2 regions of the Kribbella sp. NPDC020701 genome follow, and region 1 is predicted to be linked to the other one. Evidence: riboswitches for the same ligand, from Rfam matches in the RefSeq annotation. Region 1 holds a riboswitch; the other holds the start of a gene.
What was found. A riboswitch is a leader RNA that binds a small molecule or an ion and turns the genes downstream of it on or off. The one in region 1 is predicted to bind thiamine pyrophosphate.
Positions count from the first base shown of each region.

Region 2: linked by a shared signal. The riboswitch ahead of thiS (sulfur carrier protein ThiS) and the one ahead of ACZ3HV_RS05415 (purine-cytosine permease family protein) in region 1 are both predicted to bind thiamine pyrophosphate.

Region 1 covers NZ_JBVHFT010000002.1:385,422-400,927, forward strand. Annotated here, with positions in the region: gene ACZ3HV_RS05385 (hypothetical protein) at 1-507, opposite strand, end outside; gene ACZ3HV_RS05390 (thiamine pyrophosphate-binding protein) at 594-2,522, shown strand; gene ACZ3HV_RS05395 (flavodoxin family protein) at 2,531-3,235, shown strand; gene ACZ3HV_RS05400 (RNA polymerase sigma factor) at 3,265-3,903, shown strand; gene ACZ3HV_RS05405 (anti-sigma factor family protein) at 3,900-4,130, shown strand; gene ACZ3HV_RS05410 (cation:proton antiporter) at 4,169-5,386, shown strand; gene ACZ3HV_RS05415 (purine-cytosine permease family protein) at 5,328-6,653, opposite strand; TPP riboswitch at 6,647-6,761, opposite strand; gene ACZ3HV_RS05420 (alpha/beta fold hydrolase) at 6,782-7,444, opposite strand; gene ACZ3HV_RS05425 (hypothetical protein) at 7,441-8,304, opposite strand; gene ACZ3HV_RS05430 (DUF3152 domain-containing protein) at 8,350-9,207, opposite strand; gene ACZ3HV_RS05435 (1-aminocyclopropane-1-carboxylate deaminase/D-cysteine desulfhydrase) at 9,316-10,197, shown strand; gene ACZ3HV_RS05440 (ATP-binding protein) at 10,209-11,402, opposite strand; gene ACZ3HV_RS05445 (GTP pyrophosphokinase) at 11,552-12,568, shown strand; gene ACZ3HV_RS05450 (DHA2 family efflux MFS transporter permease subunit) at 12,555-13,976, opposite strand; gene ACZ3HV_RS05455 (ABC transporter transmembrane domain-containing protein) at 14,154-15,506, shown strand, end outside.
Region 2 covers NZ_JBVHFT010000011.1:257,956-273,461, forward strand. Annotated here, with positions in the region: gene ACZ3HV_RS26730 (glycosyl hydrolase) at 1-1,245, shown strand, start outside; gene ACZ3HV_RS26735 (LacI family DNA-binding transcriptional regulator) at 1,242-2,249, opposite strand; gene ACZ3HV_RS26740 (hypothetical protein) at 2,273-3,175, opposite strand; TPP riboswitch at 3,262-3,372, shown strand; gene thiS (sulfur carrier protein ThiS) at 3,363-3,569, shown strand; gene ACZ3HV_RS26750 (thiazole synthase) at 3,571-4,344, shown strand; gene ACZ3HV_RS26755 (DUF6807 family protein) at 4,319-6,199, opposite strand; gene ACZ3HV_RS26760 (dienelactone hydrolase family protein) at 6,257-7,327, shown strand; gene ACZ3HV_RS26765 (sensor histidine kinase) at 7,305-8,612, opposite strand; gene ACZ3HV_RS26770 (response regulator transcription factor) at 8,616-9,275, opposite strand; gene ACZ3HV_RS26775 (ABC transporter ATP-binding protein) at 9,371-10,099, shown strand; gene ACZ3HV_RS26780 (ABC transporter permease) at 10,092-10,859, shown strand; gene ACZ3HV_RS26785 (hypothetical protein) at 11,023-11,502, shown strand; gene ACZ3HV_RS26790 (RidA family protein) at 11,659-12,051, shown strand; gene ACZ3HV_RS26795 (serine hydrolase) at 12,134-13,006, opposite strand; gene ACZ3HV_RS26800 (hypothetical protein) at 13,259-13,759, shown strand; partial or broken gene ACZ3HV_RS26805 (helix-turn-helix domain-containing protein) at 13,760-13,885, opposite strand; gene ACZ3HV_RS26810 (MBL fold metallo-hydrolase) at 14,024-14,959, shown strand; gene ACZ3HV_RS26815 (GNAT family N-acetyltransferase) at 14,949-15,506, opposite strand, start outside.

The DNA of each region.
Region 1 (15,506 bases):
GCGCGGTGTCCAGGGGCCGACGTACGCGTAGGGCTCGGGGATGGCGTCATCACCCGGCGAGATCCCGTAGTTGACCTCGCCGAGGCTGATGCCGATGTCGAAATGCTCGGGCCAGAGGATGGGTTCCTCGTCCGGCGCCAGGGACCGGAGCGCGGCCTCACCGCGGGCGAAGGCATCCACCAGCACCCGGGCGGCCACCGGGTCGATCTCGATCCGCTCATCCGGATCGATCGCCGGACCACCGGCGTACACGTCGTCGAGCCGCCTGGCCTCCACACCGGCCGCGGCAGCCAGCTCGGCATGACTACCGGCCAACGGGAACGACCCGGCCGGTGCGACGAGCACGTCACCCTCGACCCGGAGATCCGGCTCGACGACAGTCCCGAACCCACCGGGCAGCACACGCAGCTTGATCTCCCCGGACTCCCGGTACTGCGGTCCGGCCAGCACCAACTCGGCGACACCGTGCAGGGACCGCCGGGTTACGGCGAGCGAACGTTCATCCATGGGTGCAGTCTCCTCCTGTAACGCCAGGCCCTGGTCCGGCACTGATCCTTCGAACGGTCCGTGTCGCACAGGGCGGGAGACGTTACATGTCGGAGAAGTGGCACCGGGTGGACGAGGTCGACGTACCCGCGGACGGGCGGGTGCGCAGTGTGGTCGTGGACGGCCGGAGTGTCGCGCTGGCCAGATGCGGCGCCCGGCTAGGCGCGCTGGAGAACCGGTGCCCGCACCAGGGTGGTCCGCTCGGCGAGGGTTCGATCGAGAAAGGGCTGCTGCGGTGCCCGTGGCACGGGTACGACTACGACCCGATCACCGGTCAGCCGCCGGAGGGTTTCTCCGACGGCGTCACGGCGTACCCGGTGGACGAGCGGGCCGACGGTGTCTACGTGCGACTGCCCGCTCCGGCCCAGCCGGTCCGGACGGTCGCCGACGTACTGGTCGAGACTTTGGTTGCCCATGGCATCAGTCATGTCTTCGGCATGGTCGGCCACTCGAACCTCGGGTTCGCCGAGGCGATGCGGCGGGCGGAGGAACGCGGTGAGCTGACGTACGTCGGCATCCGGCACGAGGGCGCCGCCGCCTTCGCCGCCAGCGCGTACGGCAAGCTGACCGGCCGCCCGGCCGCGTGCTTCGCCATCGCCGGCCCTGGATCCACCAACCTGCTCACCGGCCTGTACGACGCCAAGCTCGACAAATCGCCCGTGCTCGCCATCTCGGGTCAGGTGCCGTCCAGGGTCCTCGGCCGCGGCGCCTTCCAAGACCTCGATCTGACCGCGGTCTTCAAGGACGTCGCGGTCTCCAGTACGGCGGTCCAGGCCGGTAGCGATCACGCCGAGCTCGCGGCACTGGCGGTCAAGCACGCGATCGACGGTCGTGGCGTCGCCCATCTCGTGCTGCCCGACGAGGTGCAGGTCCTGCCGTCCGAGGCGGCCGCGCAGGATTCGGCCGGCCGGTTGTCGCGGCGGAAGATCCGGCCCGACGAGGACACGCTGACCCGGGCCGCGGCCCTGATCCGCGGCGCCCGGCGGCCGGTGCTGATCGTCGGCCACGGCGCCCGGGACGCGAAGGACGAGGTCCGTGCGCTCGCGGAGCGGTTGCACGCACCGGTCCTGACCACCTTCAAGGCGAAGGGCCTGGTGCCCGACACACATCCGCTCGGCGCCGGGGTGCTCGGTCGCAGCGGTACGCCGGTCGCCAGCTGGCTGATGAACGAGTCGGACCTGCTGATCGTGGTCGGCGCCTCCTTCGCCAACCACACCGGCATCGCGGCGTACAAGCCGATCGTGCAGATCGACGACGACCATGCCGCGATCGGCCGGTTCGATGCCGTCACCGTGGACGTCCTCGGCGACGCCGGCCTCGCGCTGACCACGCTGACCGGGATGCTCGCCGACCCGAAGGCCGAGGACCAGCGCCCGGACGTCGCCGAGCGGTGGGCGATCTGGCGCGCGGAGAAGGCCCGCCGGGTCCAGGACGATCGCGGTCGCGGTGTCTCGGCGGCCGCGGTGTTCGACGCGCTCAGCAAGCACCTGCCCGCCGACGCGGTCGTGACCGTTGACGTCGGCAACCATGCGTACTCGCTCGGCCGGTACCTGGAGTCGAAGGGCCAGCCGGTGCTGATGTCGGGCTACCTCGGCTCGATCGGCTTCGGCTACCCGGCCGCCCTCGGCGCCTGGGCCGCCGCGCCGGAGAGGCCGATCGTCGCGGTCACCGGCGACGGCGGGTTCGGCCAGTACGCCGCCGAGCTGACAACCGCGGTGAAGTACGGCATCCCGATCAAGCACGTCCTGCTCGACAACCACTCACTCGGCAAGATCAGCAAGGAACAACTCGCCGCCGACTACCCCGTCTGGCACACCTCACTGCGGAACCCCGACTGGGCGGCGTACGCCGAACTCTGCGGCGCGACCGGGTTGCGCGTCACCCGCCGCGGCGACCTCGACAACGCGATGACCGAGCTCTTCACCACCACCGGACCGGCCCTGCTCTGCATCGAGCAGGACGCCGAACTTCTCTAGGAGAAACCATGCCCGAGTACGACGACCTCCGCGCGCTGTACCTGAACTGCACCCTGAAACGCTCGCCCGCGGTCAGCCACACCGAGGGCCTGATCGACGTCAGCCGGAAGATCCTGGAGAAACAAGGCGTCCAGGTCGACGTGGTCCGTGCGATCGACCACGACATCGCCACCGGCGTCTGGCCGGACATGACCGAGCACGGCTGGGCCACCGACGCGTGGCCGGCGATCCAGGAGCAGGTGATGGCGGCCGACATCCTGGTCATCGCCGGACCGATCTGGCTGGGCGACAACAGTTCGGTCACCAAGCAGGTGATCGAGCGCTTGTACGGCAACTCGTCGATTCTCAACGAACACGGGCAGTACGCGTACTACGGACGCGTCGCCGGCTGCCTGATCACCGGGAACGAGGACGGCGTGAAGCACTGCGCGATGAACATCCTGTACTCGCTGCAGCACCTCGGCTACACGATCCCGCCGCAGGCCGACGCCGGCTGGATCGGCGAGGCCGGTCCGGGTCCGTCGTACCTGGACATGGACTCCGGCGGCCCGGAGAACGACTTCACCAACCGGAACACGACGTTCATGACCTGGAACCTGTTGCACCTGGCAAGGATGCTGAAGGACCTGGGCGGCGTCCCGGCCTACGGCAACCAGCGCTCCGAGTGGGACGCCGGCTGCCGCTTCGACTTCGAGAACCCGGAGTACCGCTGATCGGCGCGCTGCTGCTGTACCGTCGGCGTGTGGGGGTGGTACTGCCGACGGACGACGTCCTCGTCGCCGGGCTGCGGGCCGGGGACGAGGAGATGTTCGCGTGCCTGCTGAACGGCTGGTCGGGCTCGATGCTGCGGCTGGCCCGGTCGTTCGTGTCGACCGCGGCCACTGCCGAGGAGGTCGTCCAGGACACCTGGCTGGCCGTGTTCCAGGGCATCGAGCGGTTCGAGGGCCGATCCTCGCTGCAGACCTGGGTCTACCGGATCCTGGTCAACATCGCGCGCAAGTGCGGTGCCCGCGAGCAACGGACGGTGCCGTGGGCCAGCCTGGTCGAGGATGGCGAGCCGACCGTGGACCCGGGCCGGTTCCGGGGTGCCCACGACCAGTACCCGGGCGGCTGGCTCGCCTTTCCGGAACGCTGGCCGACCACCGAGAGTGAAGTACTCGCGCACGAGGTGAGAGCCGGCGTCGCCGCGGCGATCGAGCGCCTGCCGGTCCGGCAGCAGGTGGTGCTGACGTTGCGGGACATCGACGGCCGAACGGCGGAGGACGTCTGCGCACTGCTGGACATCTCAACGGCCAACCAGCGGGTCCTGCTGCATCGTGCACGCGCAGCGGTCCGCGGCCATCTCGAGCACTATTTCACCACCACCGGAGCTGAGTCATGACGTGCGCCGAACTGGTCGAACTCGTCACCGCCTTCCTCGACGGTGCACTGGACCCCGAGACGGAGCAGCGCTTCGTCGAGCATCTCGCGCTCTGCGACGGCTGCGAGATCTACGTCGACCAAATGCGCCGTACGATCGCCGAGGTCGGCAGGGTGGAGCCCGAGACGCTGTCCGACGCGACGCGCGACGGCCTTCTGCAGGCCTTCCGCTCGTTCCCCCGCGACTGACCTGTAACGCCCGGGTGCTCCGGCGGCACTGATCCGATATGCCGGATGTGGAGTTCACCAACCTGTTCGTCGTCGTAGTGATCGCGCTGCTCGCGCCACTGCTCCTCGGCCTGGCCCCGCGTCTTCGCTTCCCGGCCGTCGTGCTGGAGATCGTGGCCGGCATCGTGGTCGGTCCACACGGCCTCGGCCTGGTCGACGTCGACCTGCCGCTGCAGATCCTTGCCCTGCTGGGACTGGCGTTCCTGCTGTTCCTGGCCGGGTTGGAGATCGACGTCCACCAACTGCGCGGACAGGTCCTGCGGCTCGCCGTCCTCGGCTACCTGGTGACCCTTGCGCTGGGAGGTGTCGCGGGTGCGGCGTTCTCGGCTGCCGGTTGGGTGCACAGCGCGCTCCTGCTCGCCGTCACGCTCTCGGCGACCTCGCTGGGTCTGGTGGTGCCGGTGCTCAAGGACGCGGGCCGCGCCGACGGTGCGGTCGGCCGGTTCACCATCGCGGCGGCCTCGGTGGCCGACTTCGCCGCGGTTCTCGTGCTGTCGCTGGTGTTCTCGACCGAAGGCGGGAGCCCTGGCGAACGGTTGATCATGGTCGGGCTGTTCGCGCTGCTCGTCGTCGTGACCGGCTTCGTCGTCGCGACGGCCGGGCGGTCGCAGCGGATCGGCGGCGTCCTGCTGCGGCTCCAGGACACCACGGCGGAGATCCGGGTCCGGGCGGCCGTCGTACTGCTGGTCGCCTTCGTCGCCCTGGCCGAACAGTTCGGGCTGGAGACGATCCTCGGCGCGTTCCTGGCCGGCGCGGTCGTCGGGCTGGTCGATCGCGACGCGAGCTCGCATCCACGCTTCCGGATCAAGCTGGAGGCGCTCGGGTACGGCTTCCTCATCCCGGTGTTCTTCGTGACCAGCGGGCTGCGGCTCGACCTGCGGGGCCTGCTCGACGACCCGGGCGCACTCGTCCGCGTCCCGCTGTTCCTGATCGCGTTGCTCGTCGTCCGCGGCGTACCGGCGTACCTGGCGGTGCGCACCCTAGGGCCCCGGCAGACCGCGGCCGCGGGGTTGCTGCAGGCGACGTCGCTGCCGTTCATCGTCACCGCGACGCAGATCGGCGTGGCGACCGGGCTGATGGCTCCGGTCACCGCCGCCGCTCTGGTCTGCGCCGGACTGCTGTCCGTGCTGGTGTTCCCGGCGGTCGCGCTCGTACTGCTCAGGCAGCCTGCCGACGTCCGATCCGGCCGAGGAGCACCGCGGCCAACATCGAGATGATGATGGAGGTGTACGTCGCGCCGAGCCAGCCGGGGACCGGTTGGTTGTTGAAGAGCTTCTGCTGGAGGTCGAGCCAGAACGGGGACCACCCGGAGACCGTTCCGGGGTTGACGAGCTGGTAGGCGACGAAGCCGATCAGCCACGCGACCGTGGGCTGCCAGCGGAAGCGCGCCGTATCGGAGACGTCCCAGTTCATCTTGCTGACCACGAAGAAGTCGGCGATCGCGACCGCGAACAGCGGGACGAAGACCGAGCCGATCAGGTAGAGGAACTGCGTGTAGTTGCCCAGGTCAACCATCAGCGCGAGACCGGTGGCGAGCACGCCGATCGCGACCGAGATCCACCGGCGGTCGATGTGGCCGATCAGGTTGTGCGCGGCCATCGTGGTCGAGTACACGTTCGCGTACGCCTCGTCGACCTCGTCCACCAGCAGCACGAACAGCGCGATCGCACCGGCCGGCAGTGTGACGAGCGCGGTGATCACGTCCTCGCTGTTGGTCTGCAGTGTCGCGACCGCGAACACGCCGAGTGCGTAGTACAGGATCGCCGCGATCCCGTAGCCCAGTGACGATCCGGCGAAGGCGGCCTTGTTGGTGCGCGAGTGCCGCGTGTAGTCGGCGGCCAGCGGCGCGAACGACACCACACCCGCGGTGGCCAGGTCGACAGCCGGCCAGAAGCCGAACACGCTGTCCTGCGGCATAGCCTGCACCGGCTTGCTGAGGACCTGCACGAACAGGTACACCGACGCGATTAGCACCAGCCAGACCATGAACTTCCGCAGCACTTTCACGCTGCCGAGCGGCCGGACGGCCATTGTCGTCGCGATCACCCCGGCCAGTAAGACGAACAGCCAGCGCCACCGCTCACTCGTCACCGCGACCGCGGCCTGCGAGATGACGATGATCTCCATCGTGGCCCAACCGACGTTCTGCGCGATGTTCAGCACGGTCGGCGCCATCGAACCCCGCCGGCCGAACAGCCCGCGCAGACACGCCATCGCCGGCGCACCGGTCTGCGAACCGAACACAGCGGCGCCGCCGAGCACCAGCGCGCCGATTCCGCAGCCGACGACAACCGCGAGCAGCCCCTGCCACAGCGAGCCCGTGTACGCCGCAACCAGCGCACCCGTGACCGGTCCGAACAGCGAGATGCCGAAGTTCCCCCACAGGGTGAACTGGTCCAGGAATCCGAGGGTCCGCGGGGCATCGGTGGTCAGGACCAGCGGTGCCTCGGTCTGGCTGGCAGGACGAACAACAGTACTGGTCATGATGACCGCTCCCTACGCCGGCATTACCCGGTCAGGTTCAGGCGGTCGGCGACCCAGCTGTCGCCCTCTCAGCCCGCGCAATCGGTGCGAGCTCCCGCAGAGGTTGTTAGCGCCTCAACGATAACGCCTCAGGTCGTCGGCGGCACCGCGGCAGCTCGCTCTATGAGAGCGGCCATCTCTGGGCCATTGGTCAGCACCGGCATGTGTGAGCCGGTATCCAGGGTCCGGGCCTCACCATGGCTCAGCTCCGCGAGCTTCTGCACCCAGTCGGCCGGCGACAACAGATCGTGCTTACAGCGCACGATGACCACGGGTGCCTTCACCCGGGTGATGACGGCGGCCAGGTCGTGGTGCCTGGCGGCCTCTCCGGCCCGGGCGATCGTGGAGAGCGTCGTCCGCGCGTACTGCGGGGTGACGACCCGGATGAGCCGGGGTGACTCCGGTACCGCGGATCCGAGCAAGCGGACGGCCCGGTCCAGCCAGCTCGACATGCGGATGTCTCCGGTGGGAGCCGCGAGTACGAGCGCGTGGACCAGCTCGGGGTTGATGACCGCGGTCTCGACCACGATCTGACAGCTGGCCGAGTGCCCGACCAGGACCGACCGCTCCCGGATCTTGTCGGCGAGTGCCACGCCCAATGCGCGCGGATGCAGGTCCTCCCGCGCGCCGGCCGGTTCGCCGTACCCGGGCAGTGTGACCACGTGGTGCGGCGTGATCAGGTGCTCGACCGTCTTGGCGTACGACTCCGGCCCGAGGCCGAGGCCCGGGACCAGGATGACGGGTGCGTTCACTCCCAGGGCGCTTTGGGTGGCGGACCCTGGACGACCGGGTTGCGCACCTCGGGCTTCAGCTCGCGGTACCCGAGGGCCAGACCGGCGGCGAGGATCAGCAGACCGCTGCCGCCCCAGCCGTACGCCGTGGGCAGCCGGTCGACCGAGTCGTCGATGGCGCCCAGTCCGGTGGACAGGACCATGATCAGCCAGACCAGAATCGGGATCGCAGAGACTGCGACCAGCAGCAGACCACCCAGCTCGACCGGGTCGGGCTGGCGCCCGGCCTTGCGACGGGCGAGCACGTCCCGGATCCACATCACGAGCGCGGCCGCGCCGACCACGATCAGCACCAGTTGGCCGATCGTGTCGATCACGTCGGTGCGGAGCGGGTGGTTGAGCGGTGAGCCCGGGGCCTGGGAGATCTCCCGGAGGGCGACCCGCTGGACGGAGACCACGAGCAGGCCGTAGATCGCCGCGACGATCGTGGCGAGCCCGACCACCCGGGCAGCGCGGGGGTCACGGGGTGCGACGGGTTGATCCCGGCCGTACGTCGGGAGCTCGTGCTGCTGTGGATGCGCCGGCGGGCCGTAGGGGGTCCCGGGGCGGTAGGTGGGCGGCTGGGCGTACATGGGGCCTTGGGGCTGAGCGGCGTACTGCGGCTGTCCTTGGGGCGGGCCTTGTTGGGGCGGTGGGGTGCCGTTGTCCGGCTGGGAGTTGTAGGGCTGGGGCTGGGCGTAGGGGCCCGGCTGCGGGTCGGCGTGCGGGCCCGAGCCGTAGGTGCCGCCGCCGTACGGCGTGGGCGGGGCGTAGTGGTGCTCCTCGCCGCTCCGCTCGGGCTCATCGCCCCGGCCGTACGTCGGGAAATCCTGTGACGACATCGCTACCTCCCCTCGGACTCAGCTTCTCACGAACGCGGGGTTGGATCAGGTCGCTTTGATCGTCGGCCAGGCGTTCGGGAGGCAGCCGGCCAGGCCTTTGGTCTGCTGCATCATCACCGGCGCGGGGGTCTTCGCCTTGGTGCAGGTCGAGTGACCATGGCCGAGTGCGTGCCCGACCTCGTGGTTGACCAGGTAGCTCCGGTACAGCGATACGTCGCCGTTGTACGCCGGGATCGCGTACATCCAGCGCTTGGCGTTCAGCACGACGCGGTCCTCGACCCGGCAGGACACCTCACCGCCGGTGTCGAGCGGCAGGCAGAGCTTGTCGGTCAGAGTCGGCGTGGCCAGGATGATGCGCAGATCCGCGTCCACCTTGTCGGTCCGCTCGAAGTTGACCGGGTGCACCGCCTGCCACCCCCGCGGGTCGGTCAGCGTCTTGTGGATGATCGCCGCAACCGCGGCACCGTTCACCGACAGCCCTTGCTCGATCTCGACCCGATACGTCAGCTTGTCCCGTACGCCGCTGGCCTTGTTGAACCCGGGCACCACGGCGAGCTTGCCGGTGGACACGGTGACGTTCGGCTTCGAGCTCTTCGGCTGCCGCGTCAAACTCGGTGCCGGTCGCAACGGAGTCGTGAACCGCTGCGTCGGCGTGACAACCGGAGTCGGCGTACTCACCGGAATCTCGGTCACCGGAGCACTCACCGGCATATCAGCCACCACGTCAGCCGCCAGACTTCGCCGATGGGTCACATCCGGATGCATCACTACCACGGTGCCCAGCACAGCCAACGCAGTCACCGAGAACCACTGCGCCTTATAAGACTTCCGCCGACTGTGCCGACCACCCCGCCGCTTCCGCCCAGGCGCGTCCGCCTGCTGGCCGCTCCGCAGGGTGGTCATGACAGTCGACCCTACCGACCCAGCGGCCCCGCCCGAAAGGGCAGTTACGTTAAGCCGTACCGGCTCGGAGGAATTTACCCGGCTGCGTCGTCGTGTGATCGTGGGATCGTGAGCGATCTCTCGTCGGTCGGTCTTCGGTTGCCGTCGCCGGTGTCGGAGCTTTGCGACGAGCGTCTGACCGCGGCGGGAGTGCGTCTCCTGCTGAAGCGTGACGACCTCATTCATCCGGAGATCCCCGGGAACAAGTGGCGCAAGCTGAAGTACAACGTGTCCGCGGCGCGCGACCTCGGGTTCGACACGCTGCTGACCTTCGGTGGTGCGTACTCCAACCACATCCGAGCGACCGCCGCGGTTGGCTACCACGGCGGCTTCAACACCATCGGCGTGATCCGCGGCGAGGCGCACCTGCCGCTGAACCCCTCGCTCGCGTACGCCGCTGCCCGCGGAATGCGGCTCACCTATCTCGACCGGACCACCTACCGCGCCAAGACCTCCGATGCGGTGATCACTGCGCTACACCGAGAGTTCGGCGACTTCTACCTACTGCCCGAGGGCGGAAGCAACCGCGAGGCCGTCCTGGGATGCGCGGAACTGCCGGCCGAACTCACGGAGCCGTACGACGTACTGTTCTGCGCAGTCGGCACCGGCGGAACCCTGGCCGGCGTCGCCGCAAGCGCTCCCCAGGCGGTGGTCGGCGTCCCCGTCCTGAAGGGCGGCGCGTTCCTCGAGAACCAGATCACCGAACTCCAGAGAACGACGTACGGCTCCCGTGTCGGCACCTGGCACCTCGAGTGCAACTACCACTTCGGCGGCTACGCGAAACGAACCCCCGAGTTGGATGCCTTCATCGACGACTTCGGGACGAGGCACGGCGTGCTGCTGGACTGGGTCTACGAAGCCAAGATGATGTACGCCCTCTACGACCAGATAACCCGCGGAACCTTCCCCCAAGGCACAACCCTCATAGCCCTGATCAACGCAACCGGCTGACGGGTGTGGGGTCAGGCGGTGCGGGTTCTGAGGAATTTGCCGAAGTGGGGGACTGTGAAGGCTACGGTGCCGCGTTCGGCGGAGAAGACGAGGCCTTTCTTGATCAGGCCGTCTCGGGCGGGGGAGAGGGACTGGGGTTTGCGGTTGAGGGTGCTGGCTACTTCGGCGGTGGGGACGGAGCCGTCGTCGACGCCGATGCCCAGTTCGGCCATCGCCCGCATGTACTCGCGTTCCGCGGGCGTGGCGCGTTCGTACCGGGAGCCGAAGAAGCCGACGGTGAGTTCGGCGGAGGCCTCCGGGGCCGCGACCGCGACGTCCTTGATGGTGATGGGGGATGTCGGGGCGTGGTCCCAGGTGGAGTGGGCGAACGCCTGGACGAAGTACGGGTAACCGTCGGTCTGGGCGTACAGCTCGTCCAGCGCCTCCTCGTCGTACTGCACGCCCTCGCTCTCGGCCGGGACCATCAGCGCCCGATCACACGCCTCCCGCGCCAGCCGGTCGACGCGGATGTAGCGGAAGAGCCGCTCGGAGTACGACTTGCTGGCGGACAGTACGGCGGGCAGATGCGGCAACCCGGCTCCCACGACAACCAGCGGAGCGCTCTGCTGCGAGATCTCGTGACATGCAGCGCACAAAGCGGAGAGATCGTCCGGACTGATGTCCTGCATCTCGTCGATGAAAAGCCCCACGCCAACCGACAGATCGCCGGCCAGATCCGCCGCATCGGCGAACAGCTCGATCAGATCCATCTCCAGATCACCGGAGTCCGCGCGGCCTTTCGCCGCCGCCACGTCGACCGGCGGATGCCACCGGATCCCCTTCCGGTCGTGCGCATCGGTCCGCAAAGCAAAAGCCTTGAGTACGGCGCTGAACTGGTCGACCCGCTCGTCGTCACGGTGCCGATGCCCCAGCTCCCGCATCGCGGTGTGCAGCGCCTGCGCGATCGGCAGCCGGATGCTCTGATCCGGACGGGCCTCGATCTTCCCGGTACCCCAGGCCCGCTTGATCGCCTGGCTGCGCAAAGTGTTGAGCAACACAGTCTTACCCACCCCACGGAGCCCACTGAGCACCAGGCTCCGCTCCGGTCTGCCTGCCGCGACCCGCTCGAGCACCACCTCGAACTGCCGCACCTCGGTGTCGCGTCCGGCCAGCTCAGGCGGCCGCTGACCGGCGCCGGGCGCATAGGGATTCCGGATCGGATCCATGCTGTCACTGTATGAGCCCGTCTAGCGTTTTCCTTAGATTTCGCTAGCCACCGCGAGAGCGTGTCGCGACAGCTGTCTACAACTTTCTAGTGAAAAGACTAGAGAGTGATAGACAGCGCGAGCGACCGGTGGCGCACTATGGTTCGGCCATGCGGGTGGAGTGGGCTGGGCAGGCGGGGGCGTTGTACGAGCGCGTGCATCAGCAGTACGTCGGAGGTGCCCGCAAGCTCGAGGCGCTGATCGACGAGCTGATCGGTGAAGAAGAGGGCATCAACTACCTGAGCGCGACCGCGCGGGCCAAGGATCCGGAGTCGTTCCTGGCGAAGGCGGCCAAACCGAATCCCGACGATCCGAGCCGACCGAAGTACGACGATCCGCTCAACCAGATCACCGACCTGGTCGCGGCCCGGGTGATCACGTTCCTGGTCGAGGCGGTGGACCGGGTGTGCGAGGTGATCGAGGCCGAGTTCGAGATCGTCGAGCACACCGACATGGGCGCGCACACCCGCGCGCAGGGTGTGTTCGGGTACGCGAGCAAGCACTATCTGGTGCGGCTGAACGCCCATCGCCGGGAGCTGCCGGAGTACGCCGTACTGAAGAACCTGACGATGGAGATCCAGGTCCGGACCGCGGTCCAGCACGCGTGGGCCGAGTTCGAGCACGACATCCGGTACAAGCTGGACATCCCGCCGGACCGCAAGCCCGAGTTCGATCGGCGGTTCCTGCTCGCGGCCGCGTTGATGGAGCTGGTGGACAACGAGTTCACCGAGATCGACCGGCTCTACCGCGAGCTCGCGGCGGCCGAGACGGACAAGACCCCGCGGGACCTGACCACGGCGATCCTGACGACGTACCTGACCCGTCGCTACCCGGACGCGCCGCACGCCAAGACCAACCACTACGCGTGGATGCTCGGCATCCTCGACCGGCTCGGCGTCACCTCCGAGGAGCAGCTCACCGAGCTTCTCACCGGCATCGACAGCTCCGCAGTGCAGGCCGCGATGACCCACCGCTTCCCGGCCGGCACGGTACGGCGCCTCGACGACGACCTCCTGGCCGCGAAGGGGACGGCGTACGTCGACCTGTTCCCGGACGAGGAGCGCCGCCAGAAGATCCTGCGGGGACGGCTCAAGGCGCTCGCCCGCGCCGGCATCACGGAGCCCTGACCAGGTCCTCCGCGACGGAGGCCGCCGTTCGTCGGGCCCAGGCGCCGGTCGTGATCAGTCCGAGCACGAGCACGAGTGCGCCGCAGCCGGCGATGATGTACCAGCACAGCTGGGCGGCCTCGACGAAGCCGGTCTCGAGCGGGCCGACCAGCCGAGCGGTGAGGACGGTGCCGGCGATCGCGACACCGAGGGACACTCCGACCTGGCGGCTGGTCGAGGCGATCGCGGCAGCGACGCCGGCCTGGGACACCGGCATCCCGGACACCGCGGCATTCGTGATCGGCGCGTTCAGCATGCCGAAACCGAGTCCGAAGATCAGATAGCCGGTGAGCAGCGCCGCGGTCGAGGTCGTCAGGCTCAACTGCGACAACACCAGCCCAGAGGCGGCGAGCGTGCTCCCGGCAACCACCAGCGGCAGCCGCGGACCGCGGTGCCCGACCAGCCACCCGGACAGCGGCGCGAACACCACCGTCATCGCCGCCATCGGCAACGTCAGCAACCCGGCCTGCAGCGCCGAGAACCCACGCACCGACTGCAGATACAAGGAGTTCAGGAACAGAAAACCGGAGAGGGCGGAGAACCCGGCGACCGCGATCAACGTCGCTCCCGAGAAAGGCGCGCTGCGGAAGAACCGCGGGTCCAGCAACGGCTGATCCCGCCGCCGCTCGTACAGCACCAGGCAGACGAGCGCCGACGCGGCCAGCACGAAACACCCGATGATCAGCGGCGATCCCCAACCGGCCGACTGACCCTCGATGATTCCGTAAATCAGGCCGCCGAGCAGCAGCACCACCAGCACCTGCCCGACCGGATCGATCCGCCGCGGCACCGCCGCGCGCGACTCGGGCACGAAGAAGGCAGTCATCGCCAGGGCCGCCAGCGCGACCGGCACGTTGATCCAGAAGATGAACCGCCAGCCCGCGCCGTCGACCAGCGCGCCACCGACCACTGGCCCTACGGCCAAGCTCAGCCCGACCACACCACCCCAGACGCCGATCGCCTGGGCACGCTCGCGCGGATCGGTGAACGTGTTGGTGATGATCGACATGGCGACCGGGTTGAGCATCGACCCACCGACCGCCTGCAGCATCCGGAAGACGATCAGCAGGTCCACGGTCGGCGCCAACCCGCACAGCAGCGACCCGATCCCGAACACCACCAGCCCGGCCTGGAACGTCCGCCGCCGCCCGATCCGGTCGGCGGTCGAGCCGGAGACCATGAGCAGACTCGCCAGCACCAGCGTGTAGGCGTCGATGGTCCACTGCAGCTTGGCCACCGAGGCGCCGAACTCGGAGCGGATGGCCGGCAGCGCCAGGTTCACGATCGTGGAGTCCAGCCCGACGATGAACAGGCTGGAGCAGCAGATGCCGAGGACCAGCAGCCGCCGCCTGCGCGTCAGCTCCTCCACCCGGCTCCCTCCGCTCGTCCGTTGAAGACTGTACTACCGCCGTCGGAAACGATTCCCGACGGTCCGGCGCCTGGGACGAAAAGGGTTTGACGGACTGTCGGCGGCGACGCCTAGGCTGGATCCATTCGCCTGGTCAGGTGCCCTTCTTCCATCCTTCTACGCCTCTTGCGAGACGTCATGTCCCTGCGCCTCATTCCGTTTGCCGACCCGGGTGTGCCGGACACCCGGTCCGGTCTCCGACTCATTGTCTGGCTGGAGCACCAGCAACTGCGCGGGCAGGCCCTCGCGGTGTTCTTCGGCCTGCTCTACTTCGGCGGTATCGCCGCCGCTCCGGTCGCCGTCGGTCTCGCCGTCCAGGCGGTGATCGACCGTTCCTGGCCCAAGCTGATCCTGGCCGGGGCCCTGCTGCTCGCGTTCGGAGCGGCCAAGTCGGCGGCCGACTCGTTCTTCCACCGCGCCGTGGTGACCAACTGGATCAGTACGGCGTCGCGCCTGCAGCAACTGCTGTTCCGCAAGGCCGCGGAGCTGGGCTCGCTGCTCACCCGCCGGATCGCCGCCGGCGAGGTGGTCGCCGTGAGCAGCGGCGACGTGGAGAAGATCGGCTGGTTCGTCGAGGTGCTCGGCCGGTTCGCCGCTGCACTGCTCACGTGCTTCGCCGTCGTCATCGGCCTGCTGTTCTATGAGCCGCAGCTCGGTCTGGTGGTCGCCATCGCCGTTCCGGTGCTGGCGTTCTCGATCGTGCCGCTGATGGGTCCGGCCGAGCGTCGCGCCGACGCTCAGCGGGCCAAGGGCGGCCGGGCCACCGAGCTGGCCGCCGACACCGTCGCCGGTCTGCGCGTGCTGCGGGGCATCGGTGGTGAGCAGCTGTTCCTCGACCGCTACCGCGCCGCCTCGCAGGAGTACCGGGCCAGTGCGGTCCGCAGTGCCCGGATGTGGTCGCTGATCGCGGCTCTCCAGGTGCTGCTGTTCGGGGTGTTCCTGGTGGTGGTCGTGTGGCTGGGCGTCCGGCTGGTGATCTCCGGACAGATCTCGGTCGGCGAGCTCGTCACGACGTACGGGTTCGTCACCTTCATGCTGGTGCCGCTGCACACGTTCGAGGAGACCGCGAGCGCGTTCATCTTCTCGAAGGTGTCGGCCCGCCGGGCCGCGCGAGTGCTGTCACTGCAGCGGACCGACGAGACCAAGGGCACCGCCGAGGCTCAGCTGCCTGACGGCGACCTGCTCGACCCGGTCTCCGGTCTGCACGTCCCGACCGGCAGCTTCACCGCGGTCGTCTGTGGTGACCCGGACGCGGGCGGTCGGCTGGCCGACCGGCTGGGTGGTCACAGCCCGTCGACCGAGGCCGACGAGCCCTCGGTGCTGCTCGACGGCGTCGCGCTGGACGACCTCCCGTTGGACTCGGCGCGGACCGTCGTACTGGTGCAGGACAAGGACCCGGTGCTGTTGTCGGGGACAGTGCGCGAGCTGTTCGACGTGCCGGCGAGTGGCGCGGTCTCTCCGGAGACAGCGCTCGACGCAGCGCAGTGCGCC
Region 2 (15,506 bases), on a different contig from region 1:
GGTACGACGGCCACCGTCAACATCGACACGGTCACGGCGACCACGTCCGCATCGTTGATCGGCGCAGGCACCCACTTCGGCGGATCGTGGAGCACGGACCTGGTGCCCGTACTCGCGCAGTCCGGAGCACGCGGTGGCCGAGACGAGGCGTACTGGTCGAGCGCCGAGACGACACCCGGCACGTACGCGTTCCCCGCGAAGGTCACCAACTACCTGCAGGCCTACCAGACCAACGGCATCGACCCACTGCTCGTCGCCGACTACGGCAACTGTCTCTACGACTGCCCCGATCAGCTCTTCAACGCGCCGTACACCGATGCCGGCCGGACCGCGTTCGCCAACTACGCCAACGCGCTCGCCAACCAGTACCCGCAGGTCCACAACCTGGCGGTCTGGAACGAGTGGGACGTCAACGCCGCCGGCCCGGCGAACAAGACCCCCGACAGCTATCTGGCGTTGCTCAAGGCAACTTATACGAAACTGAAAGCCACCCACCCGGATCTCACCATCGTCGGCGGCGGTGACACCGACGTGACCCAGCAGGCCTGGTTCCAGACGTTCTGCCAGCTGGGCGGACTGAAGTACCTCGACGTGGTGTCCATCCACCCGTACAACTTCCTGCACGCACCCGAAGGCCTCGGCGCCGCGATCGACCAGGTCCGAGCGACGATCCGGCAGTACAACGGCGGCGTGGACAAACCGATTTGGATCACCGAGAGCGGCTGGTTCACCGGGACGGCCACAGCCTCTGTCGACGAGCCGACACAGGCGATGTACCAAGCCCGCGCCCAACTCGGCATCCAAGGCCACGGCGTCGACCGTTACTACGTTTACGACTTCATGAACGACGGCATCGACCCGGCCGCGCAGGAGAACAACTTCGGCCTCGTGCACAACCCGGCCGACGCCCTCGGTGCCTACACGCCCAAACCGTCGTACGTCGCCTATGCCACAGCCGCCCGGCAACTCCGAGGCGCGACGTTCCTGGGCAAGGAGTTCCCGGGCAACGGGCTGATCGACCAGGTATTCGCCGCGAACGACGGCACACCGTTCCGGGCGATCTGGGCAGCGAGCGGCGCCAACACGAGCGTGACGGTCAACGCGACAGGTCCGATCACGGTCACCAGCCAGTACGGGTTGTCCAACACGTTGACCCCGAACGCGAGCGGCCAGGTCACGGTGACGGTCGGCGTCTGGCCGACGTACATCGCCGGCTTGACCGTCACGTCGGTCACCGCACCCTAGGCGGAATCCCGCGGTACGACGGAAGGCGAGAACAGAATATGTTGCGGCCGGCTGGAGGCGCCGTCCTCCAGCCGGTCGAGCAACACCTGTCCGACCGCGCGACCCTGTTCCCGCGGATCGCCGGAGACCGTCGTCAGCGACGGCGAGATCATCGCGGCGGCCTCGATGTCATCGAAGCCCATCACCGCGATGTCGTCCGGAACCCGCAGGCCGCGCTCCCGGGTAGCATCGAGCGCGCCGATCGCGACCACGTCGTTCGTGCACAACACAGCGCGCGGCGGCTTCGTCAACTGCAGCAATGCATGCAGCCCCTGCAGTCCGCCGGCCCGCGAGAACTCGCCACGTACGACGAGCTCGCGGCTGAACCGGATGCCTGCTTCCGACAACGCGTGCCGGTACCCCTTGACCCGATCAGCCGGCGGCCCCTCACCGGATGGCCCGGTGATGAACCCGATCCGGCGATAGCCGCGACCTATCAGGTAGCGGGTCGCGATCTCCCCCGCGGCCAGGTCGTCCGACGACAGGACGTCGATCCCGGGCTCGGCCTTCCGGCCGCCCATCAACGCCACCGGGATCCCCGCCGCGACGGCGGCCTCGACGTCGCTCGCCTTGCTGTAGTAGCCGGCGAAGACGATCGCGTCGACGCTTCTGGTCACCATCTGCGTCACCGCGGCGCGCTCGGCCGCGGACTCCCCCTCGGTGATGCCGATCAGCACCTGGTACCCGGGCTCGCTGACCACGTCGAGCAGACCGCGCGCGACCGCAGGATAGAACGGGTTGGTGATGTCCGGGACGATCAGCGCGATCGTGTGCGTACGGCGCATCCGCAGGCTCCGGGCCACCTGGTTCGGCTCCCAGCCGAGCTCGTCCATCACGGCCCGCACCCGCGCCTGCGTCGCCTCCGACACCGGTCGCCGCCCCGAAATCACGTGCGAGACCGTCGTCGGGCTGACCCCCGCCCGAGCGGCGACATCCGAGATGTCGACCCGCTTCCCAGTCCCCACCCCGTCACGATAGCCGCTGGTACTCACGGATTCGGCTTGTTCCCGTTGGCGGCGGCCGTCGGCTTCCCGTCGGCGCTCACCGTCGGGGCAGGCGCGTCCGGAGCCTCAGGCGGAGTGCCGATGCCGGCCGCGTCCTCCTCCGCCTTCCGGCGTATCCACCAGATGCGTGCCAGCTTGGCGGATCCCAGGATCGCGGCGATGACGAGCGCCGTCAGCACGCCGGCGACGTCTAGCAACCCCCACGCCCGCTGATACCACGCCGGCTGCTTCTCGACGTCGACCTCGATCACCCGCGCGAACGTGCGGCTGCTGAGCGGCAGGTCGTTCAGCTCCACCACCAGTGTCAGCCGGAGAGTCTGCACACCATCGGCCCGCGGTGTCACCCGCCAGGCCCACTCGGTCACCCCGTCGATGAGCTGGAGCTTGTCGCTGAGCGGCTGGACGTCGAGCCCCGATCCCCGGAGCTCCGCCCGCATGTAGGTCCCGACAGGAAGGGGCTCGATGGTGACCGGAGCCGTGCCGGGCAGAGTTCGCAACGACGGAGACACCGTCGCGGTGCCGCGCTGCACCCGCACGGTGACCTCGAAGTCGTCCTGCACCCGCGCCTGAGCAGGCGGGTTGTAGGCGACCAGGCCTTGCTCGAGCTCCCGCTTCGCGGCCTGCTCGTACCGCTCGCGCGAGGTAGGTTCACGACTCGTCGGCGGACCGGTCGGCCGTGACGTGGGCGTCCCACTGGGCTGCCCGGTGGGAGCCGACGTCGCCGCCGGCTTGGACGTCCCCGGAGTGCCGACCGGCGGACCGGAGTCGCCCGGGCCGGATCCGTTCAGCGCGACCACGGCCACCGACAGCACGGCCAGAATCGCCACTGCGACGGCGATCAGCACGCCAAGCCTCGTACCCCCGTGAGCCCGATCGATGTTCCCCATCACTGCTCACCTTTCCCTGTACTCACGGTAGCCGTTTCCGGCGTCCGTGGAGCGCGTTAGCGTCGCCGGAAGACGTGAGCTAGAGTCGAAACCGCCGCGGGAGCTCGCAGGAGCGGGCTGAGAGGGCGACCGAACTGTCGCCGACCGCTGAACCTGAATCGGGTAATTCCGGCGTAGGGAGGAAGCGATGCAGGAGCCTGTGTGGGTCAACGGTACGGCGACCGACGCCGCACCGGGGAAGTCCGTCGCCGAGCTGGTCGACGAGTACTCCGACCGCACGACCGGGATCGCGGTCGCGCTCAATCAGAACGTGCTGACGAAGGCCGAGTGGGCGCAGACCGCCCTGAAGCCCGGCGATCGGGTCGAGATCGTCAGCGCGGTGCAGGGAGGCTGACATGGATGATCCACTGGAGCTCGGCGGGCGCACGTACAGCTCGCGCCTCATCATGGGGACCGGCGGTTCGGCCAACCTGGAAGTGATGGAGGAGGCGTTGGTTGCCTCCGGCACCCAATTGACCACGGTCGCGATGCGCCGGCTCGGCACCGGCCATGAAGGCTCGGTGCTCGACGTCCTCAAGAAACACGGCATCGACGTCCTGCCCAACACAGCCGGCTGCCACACCGCCGCCGAGGCCGTGCTGACCGCGAAGCTCGCGCGCGAGGCGCTGGAGACCGACCTGATCAAGGTCGAGGTCGTCGCCGACGATCACCTGCTGCTGCCCGATCCGATCGAGCTGCTCGACGCTGTGGACGCATTGGTGGCCGACGGGTTCACCGTGCTGCCCTACACCAACGACGATCCGATCCTCGCGCGCCGGCTGGAGCAGGCGGGCTGTGCGGCGGTGATGCCGTTGGCGGCACCAATCGGTTCCGCGCTCGGCATCCGCAATCCGCACAACATCGCACTGATCGCCGAGGCCGCGAACGTGCCGGTGATCGTCGACGCGGGCATCGGTACGGCGAGCGACGCGGCGCTGGCCATGGAGCTCGGCTGTGCCGCTGTCATGCTCGCGACCCCGGTCACGCGGGCCGAGAAGCCGGCCCTGATGGCCGCCGCCATGCGCGACGCCGTCTCCGCCGGCCGAGCCGCCCGCCTGGCCGGCCGCGTCCCCCGCCGCTGGCAGTCGGCCCACGCGTCCTCGCCTACGACTGGCCTACCGACGTTCTAGACAAGGCAGCGGCCTCGGCCAGATCCAGCGGGCGGTCCAGCAGCAGTGCTGTGAGGGCCAGAGGCAGATCCTGGTTCGGCTGAAGGTTCAGCGGGCGGTCCCACGCCAGCGCCGGCCCAGCACCGACGTACTTGCTGGATCGCAGGAACCACGGCCGTACGTCGCCCGGCTGCACAAGCAGCAGGGTCGTCACGGCATCCCCGCGATGCTGGACGAAGGCGAGCCACGGACTCAGCGATCCGTAGGCCGCCTCCTCGCCTTCGCCTGCTGAGCTGAGCACAGTCGTGGTGTCCGCGGACGGCAGTCGCCAGAAGATCCCGCCGTACCCGGCGTTCGGGCGGCCTGTGGTTGCCGCGCTGTCGATGCGGATCGGGCCGTAGCGCGCGGTGAGAACGCTGTGCCACTCGAGCCGCCAGCCGTCTTCGGCAAGCGCGCCACGGAGCTGCCGGCGTTCGATCAGTTGCGGTCGGCCTTGTTCGTCGTACCAGGTGATGTCGTCGGTCAGGGCGTCGTCGGCGGTGGTACCCCGACTGCGTTGCTGGCCGTGGTTCCTGAGCAGGGTCGGGCCTTGGCCCTGGACGAAGGTCCGGCCGCCCCAGTGGGACGTGCCGTTGACCCCGGCCACCGCGAACGAGACGCCGTAGTGATGCCGATGGTCGACCGGGCTGACCTCCGTCAGTGGCTGCCCGCCCAGCGTCCGTACGGGATGCAGGTACGGCCGCGGCGCGTGCACACTGGGCATCCGCCGCCCGAACTCGTACCGCGCGAGCATCCCGGTGTCACTGCCGAGCTCAAACGTGTCCCCCTGCCGCTGCCACCCGACCCGCCCAGCCGACGCTTGCAGCCGGGGCGCCTGCGGCACAGGCCCGGTGCTCGCCCGCACCGCGAGCCGCAATTCGGGTACGCCGTCCGCCTCGACATCCGTTCCCGCGATCGCAGCGTGCAACCGTTGCCACGCAAGCTCCCCCAAATCCTTTTGCGGCACCCGCACAGTCGTCAGCGACGGTACGGCGAACCGCGACAACCCGATGTCGTCCATCCCGGTCACCGACAGATCAGCGGGTACGGCGACGCCGACCTCGTTGAGCCGTGCCAGCAAGCCGAAGGCGACCAGGTCGTTGAACGCGACCACGGCCGTCACCGGTGATTCGAGTACTCGCTCGACTGCGGCGTACCCGTCCTCGATCGACCAACCGCAGTCGAGCCGGACCAGCTCCAGCCCGGGGATCTCCCGCTCGGCCACCTCGAGCGATCGCAACCGGGCCACGTTGGACGCGCTCGCCGGCGGCCCGGACAGGAACGCCAGCCGCCGATGCCCCAGGCCGACCAGGTGATCCACGACGATCCGTATCGCGCGCCCGTAGTCGACCACCACCGACGAGACCTCCGGCGGACCCTGCCGGTTGACCAGGATCACCGGCTGCACCTGCGGCAGCAGCTCGAGCAGGCTGTCCTCGGGCAGCCGTGGCGACACCATGATCAGCGCGTCGCACCGCCGCCGCGCCTCCACCGCGATGGTTGCCTCGGCGGACGGATCCTCGACGGTCTCCGCGACGAGCACGCGGTAGCCGGCCGTGGCGGAGGCGTTCGTGATCCCGCGCAGGATCTGCTGGAACAGCGGGTTGCCGAGATCCGGGACCATCAGCGCGACCATGTTCGTCCGGCCGAGGGAGAGGCTGCGGGCGAGGTCGCTGGGGCGGTAGTTCAGCAGGTCGGCGGCGGCTCGGACCCGCTCGGCGATCTCGGGCGCGACGGTGGCGGCCCCGTTCATCACCCGTGACACGGTCGCCCGCGACACCTCCGCCGCCCGCGCGACGTCGGCGATCGTGATCGAGTCCTTCGGTGTCCGGCCCATTGCGGTATCTTCTCGCGATGGAAACCGGTTTCTCAACCCTGATCGGAGCGGTGGGCCATGCGACCGAGCGCACTGGGCGGGTACGACGACTGGCCGGAGTTCGTCCGTGACACCCCGGCACTGACGGGGGACGAACTGACCACCCAGGTCGCCGGGCTCCTCGGCGTACCGTCGCCCGGCGGGCTGCCGACTGTGCGGACCATCATGGAATGGAACGCCGACGGAGTCCAAGGATCCGAGCTCGAGTGGAGTCATCCATTCGGTCCGCCGACGCGTGCCTGGCTCGTGCGACCAGCCGACGCTCCCCCAGGTCCGGGGCTGCTCGGTCTGCACTGCCACGCCGGCGTGAAGTCGATCGGCGCCGAGCGTCTCGTCGCCACCCCAAGGCCCAGCGCACGAGCTCTCCGGCAACGTACGGCGCATTACGGCGACCGCGCGGTCGCGAACGAACTCGCCCGCGCCGGCTTCACGGTCCTCTGCCACGACACGTTCGCCTGGGGATCCCGCCGCTTCGACTTCGACCCGATGCCGTGGCGGCTGCGCGACGTGATGAAGGACGTCCCGGTCGACGACGACTGGTACGACGTCGCCGCCGGTCACCACGAACACACGATCGCGAAGGCGGCCGGCCTGCTCGGTACGTCGTTCGCCGGGATGGTCGCGTACGACGATCTCGTCGCGCTGAGCGTGTTGCGTTCGCACGCAGGCGTCGATCGGGTCGGCGTGTTCGGATTCTCCGGAGGCGGTGGCCGGGCCGCCGCGCTGACCGCGCTCGATCCGGTGATCGCGGCGTCCGCGGTGGTCTGCATGATGTTCACCTTCGACTCGCTCGTTCCGGCGTACCTCGATGCGCACTCGTGGCTCGCCACCACGCCCGGCCTGGCCCGGCACCTCGACCACCCGGCCCTGACCGCCGGCCGCGCCGCCCACCACCAGCTCGTCGTCTACGCCGAGGACGACGAACTCTTCAGCCCACAAGGCATGCGCGACGCCGACCGCCAACTCACTGATTACTTCAACTCCGGCCCGGGCACGTACCAAGGCACGTTCCTCCCCGGCCCTCACCGCTTCGACGGACAGATGCAGGAGATCGTCGAGCACTTCTTCAGCTCGGCGTTGCGTACTTAGCGGCGCTCGGGAGACGGGCTTCGAAGGTGGAGCCGTCGGTGATGCGGATGGTGCCGTGGTGGCGTTCGATGACCTCGGCAACGATCGCCAGGCCGAGGCCGGCGCCGCTGGTGTCGCGGTTGTCGCCGGTGTCGCCGGTGTCGCGGGTGTCGCGGGTGTCGCGGGTGCGGGCGGGGTCGAGCCGGACGAACCGGTCGAACACGCGGGCCTGATCGTCCGGGGGGATTCCGGGTCCGTCGTCGGAGACCGTGAGTACGACGGCGCCGTCGGATTCGGTGAGGCCGAAGGTGATCTCGGTCCGGGCATGCCGGGCGGCGTTGTCGGCGAGGTTGTGGATCATCCGGGCCAGTGCGGCCTCGTCACCACGGACCTGACCGGCGGAGATCCCGGCCGTGCCAACGGTCAGGTTTGTTGCTGAGCGCAACCTCTGGGCTTCGGCGAAGAGCAGGTCGTCGAGGTCGACCGGCATACCCGGCGGGTCGGTGTGCTTCTCGTCGGAACGCGCCAGCAACAAGAGATCGTCGACCAGATGCTCCATCCGCAGGCCCTCCGCGCGGACGGTCGTGGCCAGCTCGTCGACGGTCGTACGGTCCGGATGTGTCTGGGCCACCTCGGCGTGCTGACGGATCGCCGCGATCGGCGAGCGGAGCTCGTGCGAGGCGTCGGAGACGAACCGCTGCTGGGATTCCTGCGACCGCTGCAGGCGGTCGAGCATCCGGTTCATCGTCGTGCCGAGCCGGCCGATCTCGTCCTTGCGGGTGGCCGGAACCCGGCGGTGCAGCTCGGACGCGGTGATCTCGTCGGCTTCCCGCCGGATCGCGGTCACCGGCGCCAGCACGCGGCCGGTCACCACCCAGGTCACCCCGCCGACGATCAGCATCATCAGCGGTACGCCGACCACCAGCACCCGCTGCACGAACCGGGTCGAGTCCAGAACGTCCACCAGCGGCCGGCCCACGATCACCTCGCCGCCCGACTCCAGCTTGGCCGCGGCGAAGGCGAAATCCTCGCCATGACCCGGCGGTTCGACCGCGACACAGTCAGTTGTTGGCGAGGCCAACCGCTGGCCATCACCGGGGCGATCCGTCCACTGGATCAGCTCGGTGCTAGTCGAGGAAGGCCGCTCGGTGGTGGCGCTCGACGCCAGCTGCACCGCTCGCTCTCGCGTGTCCTGACACACCTGATCGGTGAGCACCGCCCCGAGCAATGCGACCAGCACCAAGGCACCGGCGACCAGCGCAAGACCTACCACCAGTACCGCCGCCAGAGTCACCCGCACACGCACGGCTCACACCTCGGACAATCGGTAGCCGGCACCGCGGACCGTGGTGATGCACCCGGCGCCCAGCTTGATGCGGAGACGACGGATATAGACCTCGACGATGTTCGGGTCACCGTCGAAGTCGTAGTCCCAGACGTGGTCCAGGATGGTCCGTTTCGACACCACCTGGTCACGCCGCCGGATCAGGAACTCCAGCAACGACAGCTCGCGTGCCGTCAATACCAGCTCGACCTGACCGAGCCAGGCTTTCCGGGCCGCGGGATCCATCCGCAGCTTGCCTGCCTCCAGCACGGGCGGTCGCTCGGCGGCTCCTCGTCGTACCAAGGCTCGCAGCCTTGCGATCAGGACGGCGTACGAGAACGGCTTGGTCAGGTAGTCGTCCGCGCCGGTGTCGAGCGCACGGACCTGGTCGGTGTCGGCGTTCCTTGCCGTGAGCATCAAGATCGGTGTCCACACCCGTTCGGCCCGCAGTGTCGCGCAGATCTCGAACCCATCGAGTTCCGGCAGCATCAGGTCCAGTAGGACGACGTCGTACCCGTGCTCGCGGGCGAACCAGAGCCCGTCCGTCCCGGTCAGCGCGACATCAACGGCGTACCCCTCGGCCTCCAGGCCGTTCCGCAGGCCCGAGGCCAACCACGGTTCGTCCTCCACCACCAGTGCCCGCATCACCCACCTCCAGGCGATCCTTTCTCATTGTCGCTGAATCCCGGCTGAATGCACCGTTCAGCGAGGATTCAGCACCGCGGACCTACCGTCGGGCCATGGCGAGCATCGAGGCGATCGGCCTGAGCAAGCGGTACGGCGCGCGCAACGCGCTCGACGGGCTCACATTCGCCGCGGAGCCGGGCGAGGTGATCGGGTTGCTCGGGCCTAACGGCGCCGGGAAGACGACCACGATCCGCCTGCTCACGACCATCCTCGAACCGACCGCCGGAACGTTCACCGTGGCCGGCGTGCCCGGCGACCAACCGGACCGGATCAGGCCACGTATCGGTGTGCTGCCCGAGAGCGCGGGCTATCCCGGACGGCAGACCGGCGCCGAGTACCTCCGCTACGCGGCGCGGCTGTTCGGCCAGAGCCGCCGGGACGCGTCTGCGGTTGCCGATCGGTTGCTCACCGAAGTTGGTCTCGGTGATCGGGCGGGTGCACGGATCGCGACGTACAGCCGGGGGATGAAGCAGCGGCTCGGGATCGCCCGGGCGCTTGTCAACAATCCGACAGTCGTCTTCCTGGACGAGCCGACCCTCGGCCTGGACCCGGCCGGCCAGCGGGAGATCCTGGCCACGATCGCCGACATCGCCGGGGAGCGCGGGGCAACGGTCGTGCTGTCGACCCACACCCTGACCGAGGTCGAGCAAGTCTGCGGCACCGTGCTCATCCTCGACCACGGCAAGCTCCGGGCATCCGGCCCGCTCGCCGACGTCATCGCGGGCGCAGGCAGCCTGAGCGCCGCCTTCCTCAACCTCACCGAGGAGGGCGGTCGTGAATAGGTGGACTGTGGTCGCCGAGCAGGAGAGCCGGGACCTCTGGATCGGTGGACGCGGGCCGGTGCTGGTGTTCGGGTTCAGCGTTCTACTCAGCGCGATGACGTACCTGGTCGCGACCAACCAAGCGATGAACTTCCTCGAGCAACGCGAGGCGGTCAACCTCACGGTCCAGGTCGGACTCGCGGTCGGCGTACTGCTCACGGTCGTGGTCAGCGCAGACGCGATCAGCGGTGAACGCGAACGCGGCACCTTCGAGGGCCTGCTGCTCACTCCCGTGTCACGCCGCGCGATCATCGTCGGCAAACTCGCGGCCGCCTCAACTATGTGGCTGGCCTGCCTGATCGTGACGCTCCCCTACCTATGGGTGCTCGGACGCGGCGTAGCGGGCGCCGGGCAAGCCGCGCTCCTCGCCCTGGTCGTCGGGACCCTCGTCGCGATCGGACTCGGCGGTCTCGGCCTCCTCTTCAGCGCCTGGACGAACTCCAACAAAACCAGCCTCGCCTGCGGATTGTTACTCCTCCTCGTCCTCTTCGCACCCACCCAGCTGCCCGCCCTGCCAAAGACCGGCTTCGGCCAGGCTCTGACCCGAATCAACCCGATCGGCTCATCCCTGCACTACATCTCCCAAATCCTCGTGAACCACCGCAACTGGACCCAAGACCTCGCCTACCTAGCCGCGCCCCTCGTGCTCACCCTGCTCGTCGTCACCGCCCTGCTCGCGGCCGGCCCACGACTCGTCCGACTAACCGCAGGTTCACGATGAACCCCCCGACCCTGACCACCACCCCGCACCCCGGTCCAACCGCCAGCGGGTTCACGATGAACCCCCTGAGCCTGACCGCCACCCCACGCCTCGCAGGACCAACTGCGGGGTCACGGAGCCTGACCGCCACCCAACGCCTCGCCCGACTGACTGCGGGGTCGCGATGGACCTGCTGAGCCTGATCGCCACCGTCCTGCTCGCCGACCCGACGATCACGATGAACCACGATCAACTGACCGCCCAGATCGGCCAGACCCTGACCGTTGAGTCGGTCGTCAGCACCTCCGGCCCGGCCATCGCCCACCTCAACGTGGTCAGCCTCGACGGCGTGTACGTCGACCTGGAGGACTGGACCCAAGACGTCACCCAACCGGTCCCGGCCGGCCCGGAAACCCAACTGGACTGGGAGTTCCAAGCAGTCAACCCCGGCCACTTCGCCGTGTACGTCGTACTGATCCCCACCTCCGGCCCCGCCGTCCCCGGTCGATCGGTTGTCGGCCCACTCGTCGCCGGCCCACCGGTCCGGATCACCGTCGCCCGCCGCCAGACCCTCGACACCGGAGGCGCGCTACCGGTCGCCATCGCAGTCCCCTCCCTCCTCGCCATCGCCACCCTCGCAACCCGCCGCCGAACAGCACGGTGACCGGTAGCCGCCGTACCGAAGAACGGGTAGTGGTGGGCACCACCGCCGGCCGGCGACCTTGTCTCCCGCCTGGACGTCCCCGCGCCGGCCGACCACCTCCCGTCCGTCGGTACGCCCTGGGAGGATGGGGGAACCGACAACTCTTCGGAGGAACTCTTGAGCAAGCTTTCGTTTCCGCGGCCGGATAGTGTTGCCCCGGGCAACGGTTACAGCCATGTGGTAACCGGGCCGGGACAGTGGGTGGCGATTGCCGGTCAGGTCGCGCTGGATGCGGACGGGAAGTTCGTCGGCGTCGGTGATCCGGAGGCGCAGGCCCGGCAGGTGTTCGCGAACCTGGACGCCTGCCTGAAGGCCGCCGGCGCGACCTTTGCCGACGTGGTGAAGCTGAACTTCTACGTCACCGACATCGCCTACCTGCCCGCCATCCGCGCAGCCCGCGACGAGTACGTCGACACCACCAACCCACCCGCCAGCACCGCCGTCCAGGTGGTAGCCCTCTTCAGCCCCAACGCCCTCCTAGAGGTCGAGGCCTACGCAGTAATCGCCTGATCCCACTCCTCCACGTCACCTTCCGACCGCCAGCAGCATTCGAGGCCAGAGAGCGCGGGTGGGTGCGGTCGGCGGGGTGGGGTTAGCGGAGGAGGTCTACTGCTATGCGGGCGGCTTCGCCTATGGCTTTGTCTGCTCGGGGTTGGCGGAGGTCGCCGCGGGCGGCTTGGGTGAAGATGGCTACGGCGAAGGCTGCGTTGCCGGGGAGGGTTACTACGCCTACCTCGTGGCGGAGGGCTCCGTAGGTTCCGGTTTTGCCGGCGATGCGTACGGCGTCGTGGGGGAAGCCGGATGCCAGGCGGTGGAGGAACACTTGGCGCCGCATCGTTGCCTGCACGAAGGCGGTTTGCTCGGGTGACAGCAGGTCGCCTGCCCACAATCGCCGTAGGAGCGACGTCATGTCGCGGGTAGTGCTCGCCGATGCGTTCGCTGCGTCGTAGACGCCGGCTGGATCGGTGCGGTCGTTGTCGGCGAGTACGGCGAGGGCGGCGTCAGCGCTGTCCACGCCGGTTTGGCGCTGGAGGTGACGCAGTTGCCCGGCGGTCCCCCGGCGTACCCAGGTTTGTTGTAGGCCGAAGGACTTCAGGAGCTCGGCCAGCCTTGGCAATCCGACGACGTCCAGGAGTGCATCTGCCGAGGCGTTGTCCGACACGGTCATCATCGATACCGCCAGGTCCCGCAGCGACAATGTGACCGGATCGGCGAAGAGGGACAGTCCGGTCGGGCCGGCTGTGCGCGTTGACGGATCCAGCGTGAGCCGCTCGCGCGGGTCCACCTCACCCACGTCCACGAGTCGGCAGAAGCCAGCCAGCAGCGGCAGTTTGTAGACCGAAGCCATCGGTACGACGTCATCTGCGTCCACCGCGATCGTCGAGTCCGGTGCGTCGAGGGCGACCGCGTGCAACCAGCCGCGAACGCCGGCGTCCTCGAAGACCGCGCGGATCCGGGCGTTCATGCGGTCGCCAGGGCGTTGGTTAGTTGGGTCATTGCGTCTGTTGGGCGGAGGAAGGGGGTGCGGGTTCGGGACCAGACGAGTCGGAGTCGGAGCGGCAGTGGGTCGTCGAGCAGGCGGTGGCGACCTACGCCGGGGGCGGACAGGGCGGGATCGGCTGTTACTACGATTACCTGGCCTGCGGCGGCCATTGCCAAGCCGGCTCGTTCGTCGGTGACTACGACTGTTCCGCCGTCTGGGCGGTGTAGGGCCAGCGTGTCCAGGAAGAGATCCCGGGCCGCGGGCGCTTCGGCTCGCGGGCGGACGGCTACCCGGGAGACCACTCAACTGGCGGAGCTTCACATCGGCGCCATCGTCTGGGATCGCCGAGGTGGGTACCAGCGCCCAGGTTGGCAGGAGCGTGATCGCGCCCGCTTCGAGGCCGTCCAGTACGGCGGGATGCTGTACGACGGCCAGGGTCAGCCGGCCCGCGGACACCTGGCCGACAAGCGAACTGGTCGGCGCGGACACGACCGTCACCCGGCTGCCCGGGATCACCGCACCACTGGCCGCGGCCACAGCGGCGCCGGCCGACGGTGGGACCTCCGGGGCGAGGCCGAGCCGGATCTCGGGGCCTTCTGGATCGCGGGCGACCGCGGCCTGGTGCAGTTCCTCCATCGAGGTCAGTGCGCGCCGCGCGTACGGGAGCAGGGCGGCACCGGCCGAGGTCAGCTCGACCCGGCCCTGGCCGCGCTCGAACAGCTTGGCGCCGACTAGTGCCTCCAGTCGGCGAAGGCCCTGCGACAGCGGCGGCTGGGTGATGCCGACGACACGGGCCGCATCGCCGAAGTGCTGTTCCTCGGCGAGCGCGATGAAGATCTGCAGATGCCGTTCAGTTAGCATGACCCGGCTGACCTGGGGTTATATCTCCAGACAATCGGTGCATGCGTAAGAGCATATTCGACACCCTCCAGCAGCCTCGCCTTGACTATGGGCTCCGGTACGACGAGAGGAGACAGGGTGAAGGTGAGTCGGAGGGGCATGCTGACGGGGGCGGCCGCGGTCGGAGCAGCCGGCGTGATCGGTGCGGCGACCCGCGAGGAGGCAGCCACGGCGGACACCCAAACAGCAACACAGGCGGACACCCAAGCAACCCAGGGCACACCAAGGACGCCAGTGGAGATCACCTGGTTCGGGACCCACGCGTGGGAGCTCCGGTCCGGCAACAGCGTCGTACTGACCGACCCCTGGCTCACCCGGTTCAAGACCGGCACGTTCACCCCCGAGGGCGCGGACCCGAAGACCAAGCTGGTGATCAAGCCCGACGTGATCGACCGCCACCTCACCACGGCCGACGCGATCCTCGTCCACCACGGGCACTACGACCACATGGCCGACGTGCCGTACGTCGCGCAGAAAACGCAGGCGACCGTTCTCGGCACCCAGACGCACGTCAACCTGCTGCGCGCGATGCGCACGCCCGCCGAACTGCTGTCACCCGTGCGCGGCGGCGAGTACCTGCCGTTCGAGGGCTTCACCGTCGAGGTGTTCCCGTCGCTCCACTCGTGCAGCGGCAAGCGGCACACATACGCGTACCCGGGCTACCGATTGGAGTCCGTACCGCCTCGCCCGCGGGTGATCGAGGACCTGGTCGAGGGCGGCACGCTCGCCTACGTGATCACGATCGGCGGCCTGCGCTTCCTCAGTCTGAGTACGGCGAACTTCGACCCGAACGCACTGCGCGGACTCCAGGTCGACGTGGCCTTCGCGGCACCAGGTGGCGAACCGGGCATCACCGACAGGCTGCTGCAGACGATCAAGGTCCAGAAGGTCATCGCGACCCACTGGGACGACTTCGACAAGCCGCTGGACAAGCCGAGCGTCCCCTGGACCGACCTGGCGCCGGTCCGCGCGTCGGTGGAGAAGGCCGGCGCCGAGTTCGTCGTCCTCGATCACCTGGAGACGATCACGCTTTGACGCGGTAGTGGTACTGCGAGACGGTCCGGAAACCCAGGCGGTCGTACAGGGCCCGGGCCGGCTCGTTGTCCTCGACAACGGACAGCCAGACCCAGCGCACCCCGCCAGTCATTGCCTCCTGCAACAAAGCACGGATGACGGCGAGCGCGAGGCCCTGCCGGCGGAACTGCTCGTCGACGGCAAGGCAGTACAACCCGGCGGTGTCGTCGACCAGGGCGAGCCGCCCGATCGCCTTCACGTCAGGGACGAGGGCATACAGGGCCCGGCCACCGTCGAGGATCTGGCGGGCGGCCGCCTGCTCGACGGGGCCACCACCGTGGCCGTCGCCACTCCACCAGAAATCCATCCAGGCATCGGACGGCTCCGAGGAAATATTCACTTCGGTGGTCGATGCGGGAAGGTTGGCGAGGACCTCGGAGATCTCCGCGCACTGCACCAGCGTCGGCGTTCGCACCTGGTAGCCACGCGCCTCGAGGTGAGCGTCCAGGTCGGTCGGCTGAGCAGCCGGGCTGATCTGGAAGCACGGCGTGATGCTGTGCGCCAGATA